DNA from 2 places in the Streptomyces sp. NPDC005435 genome. Region 2 is predicted to be linked to the other one. Evidence: riboswitches for the same ligand, from Rfam matches in the RefSeq annotation. Region 2 holds a riboswitch; the other holds the start of a gene.

Region 1 (7,576 bases), on a different contig from region 2:
AAGGTCGACTCCCTGAAGGACCTGACCGACCCCAAGCTCAAGGTCGTCCTGTGCGACAAGACGGTGCCCTGCGGCGCCGCCGCCCAGAAGGTCCTGGACGCCAGTCACCTCAAGGTCACCCCGGTCTCCTACGAGCAGGACGTCAAGTCCGCGCTCAACAAGGTCGAGCTGAAGGAGGCCGACGCCTCCCTCGTCTACAAGTCCGACGTCAAGGCCGCCCAGGGCAAGGTCGCGGGCGTGGAGTTCCCCGAGTCCAAGGACGCGATCAACGACTACCCGATCGCCCTGCTGAAGCAGTCGCACAACGCCGACACCGCCAAGGCGTTCATCGCCCTGGTGCAGTCGTCCGAGGGCCAGAAGGTGCTGACCCAGGCCGGCTTCCTCCAGCCGTGACCGCACTAGACGGCACCGGCGCCGCGACCACTCCCCGCAAGGGAGGGCCGCGGCGCCCCCGCGTCCGCGCGCACCGGCGCGGGGTCCCGGTCCCGCTCCTGCTGCCGGGGCTCGTGGCGATCGCGTTCCTGCTGGTGCCCCTGCTGGCGCTGCTCGTGCGCGCTCCCTGGAAGAGCCTGCCCGACCAGCTGACCAGCCCCGAGGTGTGGCAGGCGCTCCAGCTGTCCCTGATCAGCGCGACGGCCGCCACCGCGGTGAGCCTGGTCCTGGGGGTGCCGCTGGCCTGGATCCTCGCGCGCACCGAGTTCCCCGGCCGGGGCCTCCTGCGCGCCCTGGTGACGCTGCCGCTGGTGCTGCCGCCGGTCGTCGGCGGTGTGGCCCTGCTGCTCGCCCTCGGGCGCAACGGCGTGGTCGGCAAGTGGCTGGACTCCTGGTTCGGAATCACCCTGCCGTTCACCACCACCGGTGTGATCATCGCCGAGGCGTTCGTCGCGATGCCCTTCCTGGTCATCAGCGTCGAGGGCACCCTGCGCGCGGCCGACCCGCGCTTCGAGGAGGCGGCCACCACGCTCGGCGCGTCCCGCTTCACCGCGTTCCGCCGGGTCACCCTGCCGCTGATCGCCCCCGGCATCGCCGCCGGTGCCGTACTGGCCTGGGCGCGTGCGCTCGGCGAGTTCGGCGCGACGATCACCTTCGCGGGCAACTTCCCGGGCCGTACCCAGACCATGCCCCTCGCGGTCTACCTCGCCCTGCAGAACGACCCCGAGGCCGCGATCTCCCTCAGCCTGATCCTGCTGGCCGTGTCCATCGCGGTCCTGGCGGGGCTGCGGGACCGGTGGATGACAGGAGCGTGACGGTGCCGCGAGGATGGAAGTCGCCCCCCGCGCGCGTACCGACGAAGGACAGTTCCCGGATGACCGAGATCAACGCGCCCCGCACCGGCGTGAGCGACGTGGAGGCCACGGGCGAGGGCGAGCAGGGCCTGGACGCCCGGCTCGTCGTCGACCGGGGCACCTTCCGCCTCGACGTGTCCCTGCGCGCCGCCCCCGGTGACGTGGTGGCGCTGCTCGGGCCCAACGGCGCGGGCAAGACCACCGCGCTGCGGGCGCTCGCGGGCCTGATCCCGCTCAGCGAGGGGCATCTGCGCCTGGACGGCGACCGGCTGGAGCGCACTCCGCCGGAGTCGCGTCCGGTCGGCGTGGTCTTCCAGGACTATCTGCTCTTCCCGCATCTGTCCGCCCTGGACAACGTCGCCTTCGGACCGCGCTGCCACGGCGTGGGCAAGGCGGAGGCGCGGGCCCAGGCGGCGGCGTGGCTGGACCGGCTGGGACTCGCGGACCACGTGAACGCCAAGCCGCGCCGGCTCTCCGGCGGCCAGGCCCAGCGCGTCGCCGTGGCGCGGGCGCTGGCCACCCGCCCCCGCCTGCTGCTGCTCGACGAACCGCTCGCCGCCCTGGACGCGCGCACCCGTCTGGAGGTCCGCTCCCAACTGCGGCGCCATCTCGCGGAGTTCGAGGCCGTAGCCGTCCTGGTCACACACGATCCGCTGGACGCCATGGTGCTCGCCGACCGGCTGGTGGTCGTGGAGCACGGCCGTGTGGTGCAGGAGGGCAGCCCCACGGAGATCGCCCGCCATCCGCGCACGGACTACATCGCCCAGCTGGTCGGCCTCAACCTCTACCGGGGCACCGCCGACGGGCACACCGTACGGCTCGACGCCGGGCCGGAGATCACGACCACGGAGGAGCTGACCGGGCCGGCCTTCGTCGCCTTCCCGCCGGTCGCGGTCACCCTCTTCCGGGACCGCCCGACCGGGGCCAGCGCCCGCAATCTGTGGCGCTGCCAGGTCGTCGGGCTCGAGTCCCACGGCGACCAGATCCGCGCCGACCTGTCGGGCGACCTGCCGCTGGCCGCCGACCTCACCACGGCCGCGGCCGCGGAGCTCGGCCTTCACCCGGGCGCGGCGGTCTGGGCGACCGTCAAGGCGACGCAGACGCACGCTTACCCAGAGTGAGCGCGCGTACCCGTTACGGTGGGGCGCCATGACCATGAGTATCCGCAACCAGCTTCCCGGCACCGTCACGGCGGTCCATTCCGGCGAGGTCATGGCGACCGTCAAAGTCCGGCTGACCGGCGGTCAGGACATCACCGCGGCGATCACCCTGGAGGCCGCCGAGGACCTGGGCCTTCGCGAGGGCACGTCGGTGCGCGCCCTGGTGAAGGCGACGGAGGTCTCGCTCGCCACCGAGCCCGTGCACCACATCTCGATCCGCAACCAGCTCGCGGGCACCATCACGGACATCGCCACCGGCGAGGCCATGGCCGCGGTGAAGATCGCGGTGCCGGGCGCCGAGCTGACCTCCGCCATCACCCACGAGTCGGTGGAGGAGTTGAAGCTGACGACGGGCTCCGACGTGGTCGCGCTGATCAAGTCGACGGAGGTCTCGCTGGCCACCGTCTGAGAAAGACGCCGAGGGGCGGCTCCCGGTCCGTGAATCCACAGGATCCACGGACCGGGAGCCGCCCCTCGGGTGTGTACGGACTCAGTCCTCGTACGCGTCCGGCGGCGGGCAGGAGCACACCAGGTTGCGGTCACCGAAGGCCTGGTCGATACGGCGCACCGGCGGCCAGTACTTGTCGGCCGCCGAGACACCGGCCGGGAAGACGGCCTCCTCGCGGCTGTACGGGTGCGCCCACTCGCCGCCGAGGGCCGCCGCGGTGTGCGGGGCGCCGCGCAGCGGGTTGTCGTCGGCGGACCACACGCCGGAGCCCACCTTCTCGATCTCGGCGCGGATCGCGATCATCGCGTCGCAGAACCGGTCCAGCTCGGCCAGGTCCTCCGACTCGGTCGGCTCGATCATCAGCGTGCCGGCCACCGGGAAGGACATGGTCGGGGCGTGGAAGCCGTAGTCGATGAGGCGCTTGGCCACGTCGTCCACGCTGACGCCGGTCGCCTTGGTGAGCGGGCGCAGGTCGATGATGCACTCGTGCGCGACGAGGTTGCCGGGGCCGGTGTAGAGCACCGGGTAGTGCGGCTCCAGGCGCTTGGCGACGTAGTTCGCGGAGAGCACGGCGACCTGGGTGGCGCGCTTGAGCCCCTCGCCGCCCATGAGGCGGACGTACGCCCAGGAGATCGGCAGGATGCCCGCGCTGCCCCACGGCGCCGCCGAGATGGGGCCGACGCCCGTCTCCGGACCGGCGGCCGGCTGGAGCGGGTGGTTGGGCAGGTACGGCGCGAGGTGCGACCGTACGGCCACCGGGCCGACGCCCGGGCCGCCGCCGCCGTGCGGGATGCAGAACGTCTTGTGCAGGTTCAGGTGGGAGACGTCGCCGCCGAAGTGGCCGGGCTTGGCGAGGCCGACCAGCGCGTTGAGGTTGGCGCCGTCGACGTACACCTGGCCGCCCGCGTCGTGCACCTGGGCGCAGATGTCGGCAACGTACTCCTCGAAGACGCCGTGCGTCGACGGGTAGGTGATCATCAGCACGGACAGCTGGTCGCGGTGCTGCTCGATCTTGGCGCGCAGGTCCTCGACATCGATCTCGCCGTCCTCGGCGGTCTTGACGACGACGACCTTCATGCCGGCCATCGCGGCGCTCGCGGCGTTGGTGCCGTGCGCGGAGGACGGGATGAGGCAGACGGTGCGCTGCTCGTCGCCGTTGGCGCGGTGGTAGGCGCGCACGGCCAGCAGTCCGGCCAGCTCGCCCTGGGAACCGGCGTTGGGCTGGAGGGAGACCTTGTCGTAGCCGGTGACCTCCGCGAGGCGGTCCTCCAGCTCGTGGATGAGGGTGAGGTAGCCCTCGGCCTGGTCGGCGGGCGCGAAGGGGTGCAGTTGGCCGAACTCGGGCCAGGTGACCGGCTCCATCTCGGTGGTCGCGTTCAGCTTCATGGTGCAGGAGCCGAGCGGGATCATGCCCCGGTCGAGCGCGTAGTCGCGGTCGGACAGCTTGCGCAGGTAGCGCAGCATGGCCGTCTCGGAGCGGTGCTCGTGGAAGACCGGGTGGGTGAGGTAGTCGTCGGTGCGCAGCAGGGCCTCGGGCAGTGCCTCGGCGGCGGCCGCGTCCAGCGCCTCGATGTCGCCCTCGACGCCGAACGCGGCGAACACGGCGGCGACCTGGGCGCGGTTGGTTGTCTCGTCGCAGGCGAGCGAGACGTGGTCGGCGTCGACCAGGCGCAGGTTGACCCCGCCCTTGCGCGCGGCGCCGACGACATCGGCGGCCGTGCCGGGCACGCGCGCGGTGAGCGTGTCGAAGTAGGCGCCGTGGACGATCTCGACGCCGCCCGCCGTCAGGCCCTCGGCGAGGATCGCGGCGTAACGGTGGGTGCGGCGGGCGATCGTGCGCAGGCCGTCGGGGCCGTGGTAGACGGCGTACATCCCGGCCATGACGGCGAGCAGCACCTGCGCGGTGCAGATGTTGCTGGTGGCCTTCTCGCGGCGGATGTGCTGCTCACGGGTCTGCAGTGCGAGCCGGTAGGCCTTGTGGCCGTCCGCGTCCACGGAGACGCCGACGAGCCGGCCGGGCAGGCTGCGGGCGAACTTCTCGTGCACCGCCATGTAGCCGGCGTGCGGGCCGCCGAAGCCCATGGGCACGCCGAAGCGCTGGGTGGTGCCGATGGCGATGTCCGCGCCCAGCTCGCCGGGCGAGGTGAGCAGGGTGAGGGCGAGCAGGTCGGCGGCGACGGTGACGAGCGCGCCCAGCCCGTGCGCCTGCTCGATCACCGGCTTCAGGTCGCGTACGGCACCGGAGGCACCGGGGTACTGGAGCAGGACGCCGGTGATGTCACGGGCGGCCAGCTCGGCCGGGATGCCCTCGCTGAGGTCGGCGACGACGACCTCGACGCCGGTCGGCTCGGCGCGCGTCTCGATGACGGCGACGGTCTGCGGCAGCGTGTCCGCGTCGACCAGGAAGAGGCCCTTCTTGTTCTTGCCCATGCGCCGGGAGAGCGCCATGGCCTCGGCGGCGGCGGTGCCCTCGTCGAGCAGGGAGGCGCCGGAGGTGGGCAGCCCGGTCAGCTCGGCGACCATCGTCTGGAAGTTCAGCAGGGCCTCGAGGCGGCCCTGGGAGATCTCCGGCTGGTACGGCGTGTAGGCGGTGTACCAGGCCGGGTTCTCCATGACGTTGCGCAGGATCACCGGCGGGGTGAAGGTGCCGTGATAGCCGAGGCCGATCATGGAGCCGAGGACCTGGTTGCGGTCCGCGAGGGAACGCAGTTCCGCGAGCACCTCGGCCTCGGTGCGGGCGTCCGGCAGGTCGAGGGCGTCGGCGTTCTTGATGACGTCCGGGACGGCGGCGGCGGTCAGCTCGTCGAGGGAGCCGTAGCCGACCTGCGCGAGCATCTTGGCCCGTGCCTCGTGGTCGGGCCCGATGTGGCGCTGCTCGAAGGGGATGCCCGCTTCGAGTGCGGAGAGCGGAATGCGAGGGGCGGTCATGTGCGGAGGCCTCCTGGTCTGGCGCGACCTGCGAGGGGCACCTCGGCGCGGGTGCCCACCGGCCTCCCCCTCTGTCATCTCATACCTGAGAGCTTCACCGGATGCCCGAGGGCCCCGGCTTTCACCGTCGGTGAGGGCGGGAGCCTGGACGCCCGCCCTGCTTTCCAGAGTGACCTCGTCCGTGCGGTACGGGGGCCTGAGAGATTCCGGGGAGGAGTTGCTCCTTCGGCGCCTCCGACTTGCTCGGAGGACTCTCCCGCACGGGGTCGGCAGCCGTTGTCAGGGTACCAGCGGGGCCGTGACCCGCGGCGTTCGAGTGGCCGCCACGCTCATTCTGCTCTTTTGTAGTGCTAACGGATGAGTTGGGACCACGTGGAGGGAGCGCGACCGTGCAGACCGACATTGATCCGCGCAATCTGATCGGCCGCAAGGCGTTCGACCGCAACGGCACCAAGATAGGCACCATCGACGAGGTGTATCTCGACGACGCCACGGGCGTGCCCGAGTGGGCCGCCATACGCACCGGACTCTTCTCCCGCGACGCCTTCGTCCCGCTCGAACCGAGCGAACTGGTCGAGGGCACCCTCCACGTCCCCTTCGAACGCGCGCTCATCAAGGACGCCCCGGACTTCGGGGTGGGCCGCCACCTCTCCCCCGAGCAGGAACTCCAGCTCTACCACCACTACGGCCTCGACGTGTCCGCCTCCCCCACCGCTCCCCGGGTCCCCGACCGCGACTTCGGCAAGCTCGCGGGCACCGAGGACGCCTGACCCCCTCCCTCCCGCTCCCCCTCGCTCTCCCCCGCCACCAGCGGCAACGGGTCGGCCGGCACCAGCTCCGGGTCGTCGGTCCAGAAGGTCCGCACCCGGCCGGGCGCCGAGGAGTACGGCGTCTCGAAGCGCACCGTGACCCGGCCGAGCCCGCTGCCCTGCACCCAGCCGGGCCCGTGCTCGGCGTGCCGTACGTCCTGGCCCGGCCGCCACTGCCGCTCCGGAGAAGTGTCCGGCGCGGCCGGAAGCGGCTCGGGCACGGCCTCCTCGGGCGCTTCGGCGGCCAGCTCCCCCGCGGCCTGCGCGAACAGATCCTCCTGGGTGTAATCGGCCAGACCGGTGACGCCGACGCCGAGCAGCCGCACCCCGCCGGTGGTGTCGACGGACTCCAGGAGCCGCGCGGCCGCCTCCCGGATCACCGCAGGGTCGTCCGTGGGCCCGCGCAGCGTCTCGGAGCGGGTCAGCGTCGAGAAGTCGTAGCGCCGCACCTTGAGCACGATGGTGCGGCCGGACAGCCCGGCACCGCGCAGCCGGCGTACGCAGCGGTCGGCGAGCCGCCGCACCTCCAGGCCGATTCTCGGCCGGTCGTGGATGTCCACGTCGTAGGTGTCCTCGACGGAGACCGACTTGGCCTCGCGCTCGGCGACCACGGGCCGGTCGTCGCGGGCCAGCGCCATCGCGTACAGGGCGTGTCCGTGCGCCTTGCCGAGCAGCCGGACCAGTTCGTCCTCACCGGCCTCGGCCAGCTCGTCCACGGTGGTGATGCCGGCCCGGCGCAGATGGTCGCCGGTGGCGGGGCCGACCCCGGGCAGGGTCCGCACCGGCATCGGGCCGAGGAGGGCGCGCTCGGTGCCGGGTTCTATGAGGCACAGTCCGTCGGGCTTGGCCCGCTCGGAGGCGATCTTCGCGAGCATCTTGGAGGCGGCGAGCCCGACCGAGCCCGTCAGTCCGGTGGCCTCCCGGATGTCGGCGCGCAGCCTGACC
Region 2 (7,576 bases):
AGAAGCCGATGACCAGGATCATCACGAAGACGCGCACGCCGGTGCCGTGCAGGCCCAGCATGTCGTTCGGCATGACGGAGACCAGCGCGATGATGAAGAGCAGCTGCGGGAAGGCCAGCAGGCCGTCCATGATCCGGCTGACGAGGGAGTCGACCCAGCCGCCGAAGAAACCGGCGAGGATGCCGAGCACGGTGCCGAGGATGATCGCCACCACGGCGGACATGAAGCCCACCAGGAGCGAGATCTGGGAGCCGTAGAGGATGCGCGCGAAGATGTCGCGGCCGCTGACCGGCTCGACGCCCAGCAGGTGCTCGCCGCTGATGCCGCCGAAGGAGCCCGTGGGGGTGCCGAACAGCGGGTCGATCAGCTTCTCGTTGTGGACGTCGGGGTCCTGCCCGACCAGTCCGGCGATCACCGGCGCGAGCAGGGCCACCAGGATCAGCAGGAGGACCACGGTGCCGCCCGTCAGGGCGAGCTTGTCCCGCTTCAGGCGCTCCCAGGCGATCCGCCCGAGAGAGCGACCCTCGACCTTCCCCTTGCCGGCGCCGTCGAGCACAGCTCCCGGCTGTGCTTCGGCCGCCGCCCCGGTGGTCTCGATCGGTGCGGTCACAGTGACCCGACCCCTCTCGCCGGTGGTGACCGGCCTGTGCCTGCCGCGGATTGCGGCTATGTCGACTTGCACTCGAACACAAGATCTCCACCTCGTGTTCTGTTCGGGAGTCTTCAGTGCCGTCATGATCGCCCGCCAGTCCTGACGGGGAAAGGATGCGCAACCGTGATCCACTGAAGGGGGTTTCCGTTACCCGGTCCGTGGGTAACCATCTTCGAATCGTGGCCAGTTGGGACAGACCGGCAATCCCACGCGGTTGGGGTGGAACGACACGTTCCAGATGTGTCTTTGTGTTTCCGCTGGGTAAATTTTGCTCGCGGAAAACCAAAGGCCCTCCGTAGAGGGCCTGTTGCTCAGTAACCGCCGCGCACCGGTGGGTAGCCGTACCCGGCCGCGGGCGCCTGAGGCCTTACGGCGGGCGGGAGTTGGGGCGGGGACGCGACGACGTGGGCCTCGCGGTCGTAGAACGGGCGCGCGTTGGCGCGCATCCACATCACGACCGGGTCGTAGTCGTCGGTCATCGCGACCGTCGAGACGGGCAGCCCGTCGGGCACCGCGCCGATGGACTGCTGCATCATCGCCCGCACCGAGTCGACCGCCGCCGGGGTCGTCTCGTACACGTCCAGGCCGATGGCGAGGTACGGCGCGCCGAGCGCGGGCTGCACCCAGGCCCGGCGCAGCGAGCGCAGGGCGGGGGTGCGGTGGGCGTTCTGCGCGAGCAGGGCGTAGAACGCCGGTACGCCGATGGCGGGTTCGGACATGCTGAGCGGACCTGCGGGCTGGCGGTCCAGGCCCGTGGCGATGCGGCGCAGGTCCAGCCAGGGGATGCCGACGCCGCCGCCGGGGGCGTGCGGGTTGAGCCAGAGGCCGTAGTGGTCGGGGTAGAGGGTGCGGGCCACGTCGAGGCCGTCGACCACCTCGTACGACCGGCTCCAGCCGCTGGCCGACAGCTCCTGCGCGGAGGTCACACAGGGGGCGTAGCCGAAGCCGTCGACCTCCATGTTCCCGTACTGCGCGTCCGGGGAGCCGGCCTGGCCGTGCCAGAGCAGCATCCAGATCTGGCCTGTCGAGGGGGTGGCGAGGGCGCGCAGCAGTGCCTCGTAGGCGTCGTAGCGGCCGGGGGTGACCTGGCGGAGTGTGTGTTCGACGCCGGCGCTCGGGCTCGCGCTCACCTGTCTTACCGCCCCTTCGATTCTTGCCCCAGTGTGGAGGACAGCTTAAGCGGCGATCGCCGGTATCCCTATGAGTGACTAATTGCCGAACTGGTAGAACGGCCGCACGTTCGTCTTCAGCCAGTCGCCGACCGGGTCCTGGGCCACGTCCAGGAGGACGAGGTTGACGGGCCAGGGGGCCGGGGACAGGGCGAGGGCGCGCTCCAGCGCCTCCAGCGGGCGGTCGCGCAAGTCGCCTTCCCACTGGGAGAGTTCGACGCCGACGAAGAGGACGGGGTCGGCCGTCTCGATGGCGGCGAGGCAGCGCCGGGCCGTGACGACGACGCCCGTGGCCGCGAACTCGGCGGAGGCGGCGGCGAGGAAGTCCACCGGGTCCTCCTGCCAGTCGGGCTCGAACAGCCGGACCCGGGCGCCGCCCGCCGGACCGTCGAGCACCGTGCGGTCGGACCGGCACAGCTCGGCCACCGCCTCGGGCGGCAGCGGAACGCCCACCACGCCACCGGGGTTGAGCACGATGCCCGCCTGCGGCGGCAGCCCGCGCGCGAATTCCACGGCCGGGGCGACGGTGAAGGGGAGATGGGCGCCCGGGGACTGGCGGAACTGTTCCTCGGAGCTGAAGACCGGGATGAACACCTGGCCCTCGATCTCCACGGAGGGCAGATCGAGCGAACCGCTCTGCGGGCTGCCGCCGTTGGGCAGCGGGATCCACACGAAGCTGCGGGAGAGCACCTCGACGATCCGCGCGCCCGCCGAGGGCACGCCGAGGGAGGCCGAGAGCACCTCCTCCAGTTCGTTGCCGGGCCAGCCGCCGTGCGGCTGGGGGTGCGCCTGTGCCGGGAAGTCCGCGGGAAAGTCCGCCGGGAAGTCCATGTTCCTACCGCCTGCCGGGAAAACCATGCTGTGGTGCAGAAGGCTATCCGGTGCGGGCGGCGGACCTCACGCCGCGAAGTCGATCCGGCTGAGGCGGTCCGCCGCGGCGCGGTCCAGGAGCACCACCGAGGCGCAGCCGGCGGGCAGTTCGCCGCGCTCCACCGCGCGCAGCAGCCGGCCGGTGGCGTGCCGGTGCCGGCCGAAGGCGTAGCGGGAGACGCCCCGGCCGCGCTCGCGCTGGCCCCGGCGGGCGGCGCCCGCGTCCACGTCGAGCAGGACCAGATGGAGGGCGGCGCCCCTGCGGCGGGCCTCGCGGGCGAGCCAGGCGCGCACCCAGGGCTGGGTGCCGCAGTCGTGCACGACGACGCCCTCGCCGGTGGCCAGCGCGCGGCGCAGCCCGGCGTAGTGGGCGAGGCGGACCAGGGGGCGGTAGAGCGCGTACGGCAGGGCGGCCAGGCGGGTCTGCCAGCGGTCGCGGGTGTCCTGGGAGTCGACGCGGCGGCCGGGGACGGTGCGGTGCATGAGGGTGGACTTGCCGCTGCCGGGCAGCCCGGTGACGACCACGAGGTCCTCCGGCCCGAAGCGGAGTTCGCGGGGCGTGGCGCCGGCGCGTTCGCGCAGGTCGCGCACGAGCGGGGCCGGACGGGTGGCGGCCCGGCGTTCCCGCGCCGGGGCGGAGGGCTGGCTCGGCACCGCCAGGCCGGTGGTGGCGTACGCCGGAGTCCTGTTCACCGTGATCGTCCTCCCCTTGGGTTCGGTAATCCCTTGCCCATCGAATGTAAAGAGAAGGTAATGCGGTAAGTCGGTGGTTCCGTGCCCGTACTGCCACGGTCCGGTCACAGGCGGCCGCCCCTTCAACGGCGGCGATCGCCGTGCGATGATGTGGCCGCCAACTGCATACCGGCCGCTTGAATCCGCGCGGGAGAGTCCCTGGCAGTACGTCTGCCGGGGCGCCGAAGGAGCAAGTCCCTCCCTTGAATCTCTCAGGCCCCGTACCGCGCGGGCGAGGCACATCTGAAAAGCGGGCCGCTGCCGGCAGTGGCTCCACCCAAGGTGCAAACCGTGACCGTGCGGTCATGGCGAACCTCTCAGGTTCCGATGACAGATGGGGAGGAACGTTCCTCGCCCCATCCCCGTTGCCCTGGGAGACGACCGACCGATGAACAGCACCGAACCCCGTCACACCGCGCTCGACGCCGTGCACCGCGCGCTCGGCGCGACCATGACCGACTTCGCCGGCTGGGACATGCCCCTGCGCTACGGCTCCGAGCGGGACGAGCACGTGGCGGTGCGCACCCGGGCCGGTCTCTTCGACCTCTCGCACATGGGCGAGATCACCGTGACCGGCCCCGACGCGGCCGCGCTCCTCGGCTACGCCCTGGTCGGCGACATCGCCTCGGTCGGTCCCGGCCGCGCCCGCTACACCATGATCTGCCAGGCCGACGGCGGCATCCTGGACGACCTGATCGTCTACCGCCTCGGTGAGACCGGGGCCGCTTCTTCCGAGTACATGGTCGTGGCCAACGCCTCCAACGCCCAGGTCGTCCTCGACGCCCTGACCGAGCGCGCGGCGGGCTTCGACGCCGAGGTCCGCGACGACCGCGACGCCTACGCGCTGCTCGCCGTCCAGGGCCCCGAGTCCCCCGCGATCCTCAAGTCGCTGACCGACGCGGACCTGGACAACCTCAAGTACTACGCCGGGCTCCCCGGCACGGTCGCGGGCGTCCCCGCGCTGATCGCCCGCACCGGCTACACCGGCGAGGACGGCTTCGAGCTGTTCGTGAAGCCGGAGCACGCGGTGGAGCTGTGGCAGGCGCTGACCAAGGCGGGCGAGGCGTCCGGCCTGGTCCCGTGCGGGCTGTCCTGCCGCGACACCCTGCGTCTTGAGGCGGGCATGCCGCTGTACGGCCACGAGCTGACCCGGGAGCTGACCCCGTTCGACGCCGGTCTCGGCCGGGTCGTGAAGTTCGCCAAGGACGGCGACTTCGTGGGCCGCGCCGCGCTGGAGGAGGCCGCCGGGCGCGCCGAGCAGAACCCGCCGCGCGTGCTGGTCGGCCTGATCGCCGAGGGCCGCCGGGTGCCGCGCGCCGGGTACGCCGTCGTCGCGGGCGGCGAGGTGATCGGCGAGGTGACCTCCGGCGCCCCCTCCCCCACCCTGGGCAGCCCGATCGCCATGGCCTACGTGGACGCGGCGCACGCGGCCCCGGGCACCGAGGGCGTCGGCGTGGACATCCGGGGCAGCCACGAGCCGTACCGGGTCGTGGCGCTGCCGTTCTACAAGCGCCGGAAGTAACCACCACCGCGCGGGGACCGGGAAGCGGCCGCCGGCCGGGACCGCCGCCGGTGGCACACCGGCGTGACCCTGCGCACATTTTCCCCGCTCATCAGCGGTTTCCGTCCCCTTCGTCCGTCCAGCACGCCGTCGCGTACAGGAGAATTCAGGTCATGAGCAACCCGCAGCAGCTGAGCTACACCAAGGAGCACGAGTGGCTGTCCGACGCCGAGGACGGCGTCTCGACGGTCGGCATCACCGAGCACGCGGCCAACGCGCTCGGCGACGTGGTCTTCGTCCAGCTCCCCGAGGTCGGCGACACGGTGACCGCGGGCGAGTCCTGTGGCGAGCTGGAGTCCACCAAGTCGGTCTCGGAGCTGTACTCGCCGGTCACCGGTGAGATCACGGACATCAACCAGGACGTCGTCGACGACCCCGCCCTGGTGAACTCCGCGCCCTTCGAGGGCGGCTGGCTGTTCAAGGTGCGCGCCGCGGAGAAGCCCGAGGAGCTGCTCTCCGCCGACGAGTACACCGCCTACACCGCAGGCTGAGGAGCCGGAGCCGTATGACTGACGTCCTGAACACGCCCCTGCACGAGCTGGACCCCGAGGTCGCCGCCGCGGTCGACGCCGAGCTGCGCCGCCAGCAGTCCACCCTCGAGATGATCGCCTCCGAGAACTTCGCGCCGCTCGCGGTGATGGAGGCGCAGGGCTCCGTCCTGACCAACAAGTACGCCGAGGGCTACCCGGGCCGCCGCTACTACGGCGGCTGCGAGCACGTCGACGTGGCCGAGCAGATCGCCATCGACCGGGTGAAGGAGCTGTTCGGCGCCGAGTACGCCAACGTCCAGCCGCACTCGGGCGCCTCCGCGAACCAGGCGGCGCTGTTCGCGCTGGCCCAGCCCGGGGACACCATCCTCGGCCTGGACCTCGCGCACGGCGGCCACCTCACCCACGGGATGCGGCTGAACTTCTCCGGCAAGCAGTTCGACGTGGTCGCGTACCACGTGGACGCGGAGACCGGCCTCGTCGACATGGCCGAGGTCGAGCGGCTCGCCAAGGAGCACCGCCCCAAGGTGATCATCGCGGGCTGGTCGGCGTACCCGCGTCAGCTGGACTTCGCGGAGTTCCGCCGGATCGCGGACGAGGCCGGGTCGTACCTGTGGGTCGACATGGCGCACTTCGCCGGTCTGGTCGCGGCGGGGCTGCACCCGAACCCGGTCGAGCACGCGGACGTGGTGACCTCCACCACGCACAAGACGCTCGGCGGTCCGCGCGGCGGCATCATCCTCGCCAAGAAGGACTTCGCGAAGAAGCTGAACTCCTCGGTCTTCCCCGGTTTCCAGGGCGGCCCGCTGGAGCACGTGATCGCCGCGAAGGCGGTCTCGTTCAAGGTGGCGGCCTCGGAGGACTTCCGTGAGCGCCAGCAGCGTACGGTGGAGGGGGCGCGCATCCTCGCCGAGCGGCTGACCGCGCCGGACGCCCGCGCGGCCGGGGTGAACGTGCTCTCCGGCGGCACGGACGTGCACCTGATCCTGGTGGACCTGCGGGAGTCGGAGCTCGACGGGCAGCAGGCCGAGGACCGCCTCCACGAGGTGGGCATCACGGTCAACCGCAACGCCGTCCCGGACGACCCGCGGCCCCCGATGGTCACCTCGGGCCTCAGGATCGGCACCCCGGCGCTGGCGACCCGCGGCTTCACGGCCGAGGACTTCGCCGAGGTCGCGGACGTGATCGCGGAGGCGCTGAAGCCGTCGTACGACGTCGAGGCGCTGCGCGGCCGCGTGCGGGCGCTGGCCGACAAGCACCCGCTGTACCCCACGCTGGGCAAGTAGTACCCCGAAGTTCACCTGGGTGCCCCGCCCACTGTCCGGTGGGCGGGGCACCCGTGCTCTGTCAGCATCACTTTTGTACCTGTTCGTATGGAGGAGTCACCGTGGCCGTCTCGGTCTTCGACCTGTTCTCGATCGGCATCGGCCCGTCCAGCTCCCACACGGTCGGCCCGATGCGCGCGGCGCGCATGTTCGCCCGCCGGCTGCGCAACGAGGGCCTGCTGGACGCCGTCGCCTCCGTGCGCTGCGAGCTGTACGGCTCGCTCGGCGCGACCGGCCACGGTCACGGCACCCCGAAGGCGGTGCTGCTCGGCCTGGAGGGCGCCTCCCCGCGCACGGTGGACGTGGAGGGCGCGGACGAGCGGGTGGAGGAGATCAAGGCGGCCGGCCGTCTCCGGGTGCTCGGCGAGCGCGAGATCCCGTTCTCCTTCGACGACGACCTGGTCCTGCACCGCCGCAAGGCCCTGCCGTACCACGCCAACGGCATGACCCTGTGGGCGTACGACGCCTCGGGCGCCGAGCTGCTCACCAAGACGTACTACTCGGTCGGCGGCGGCTTCGTCGTGGACGAGGAGGCGGTCGGCGCGGACCGCATCGTGCTGGACGACACGGTGCTGAAGTACCCCTTCCGCACGGGCGACGAGCTGCTGCGCCTGACCAAGGAGACCGGCCTGTCGATCTCCTCCCTGATGCTGGAGAACGAGCGGGCCTGGCGCTCGGAGGAGGAGATCCGCGACGGTCTGCTGGAGATCTGGCAGGTGATGCGCGAGTGCGTGCGCCGGGGCATGTCCCGCGAGGGCATCCTCCCCGGCGGCCTGCGC

What was found. Region 2 has a riboswitch for glycine ahead of gcvT (glycine cleavage system aminomethyltransferase GcvT). Riboswitches for the same ligand answer to the same signal wherever they lie in the genome.
Region 1: linked by a shared signal. The riboswitch ahead of gcvP (aminomethyl-transferring glycine dehydrogenase) and the one ahead of gcvT (glycine cleavage system aminomethyltransferase GcvT) in region 2 are both predicted to bind glycine.

Annotation. Positions count from the first base shown of each region.
Region 1 covers NZ_JBEXEQ010000009.1:9,714-17,289, reverse strand. Annotated here, with positions in the region: gene modA (molybdate ABC transporter substrate-binding protein) at 1-393, shown strand, start outside; gene modB (molybdate ABC transporter permease subunit) at 390-1,247, shown strand; gene AB0898_RS13085 (ABC transporter ATP-binding protein) at 1,307-2,407, shown strand; gene AB0898_RS13080 (TOBE domain-containing protein) at 2,436-2,855, shown strand; gene gcvP (aminomethyl-transferring glycine dehydrogenase) at 2,937-5,822, opposite strand; glycine riboswitch at 5,997-6,091, opposite strand; gene AB0898_RS13070 (PRC-barrel domain-containing protein) at 6,212-6,592, shown strand; gene AB0898_RS13065 (DNA polymerase IV) at 6,505-7,576, opposite strand, start outside.
Region 2 covers NZ_JBEXEQ010000012.1:46,370-53,945, reverse strand. Annotated here, with positions in the region: gene AB0898_RS16990 (ABC transporter permease) at 1-610, opposite strand, end outside; gene AB0898_RS16985 (enhanced serine sensitivity protein SseB C-terminal domain-containing protein) at 964-1,782, opposite strand; gene AB0898_RS16980 (enhanced serine sensitivity protein SseB) at 1,861-2,652, opposite strand; gene AB0898_RS16975 (AAA family ATPase) at 2,719-3,384, opposite strand; glycine riboswitch at 3,562-3,660, shown strand; gene gcvT (glycine cleavage system aminomethyltransferase GcvT) at 3,812-4,945, shown strand; gene gcvH (glycine cleavage system protein GcvH) at 5,098-5,475, shown strand; gene glyA (serine hydroxymethyltransferase) at 5,490-6,758, shown strand; gene AB0898_RS16955 (L-serine ammonia-lyase) at 6,860-7,576, shown strand, end outside.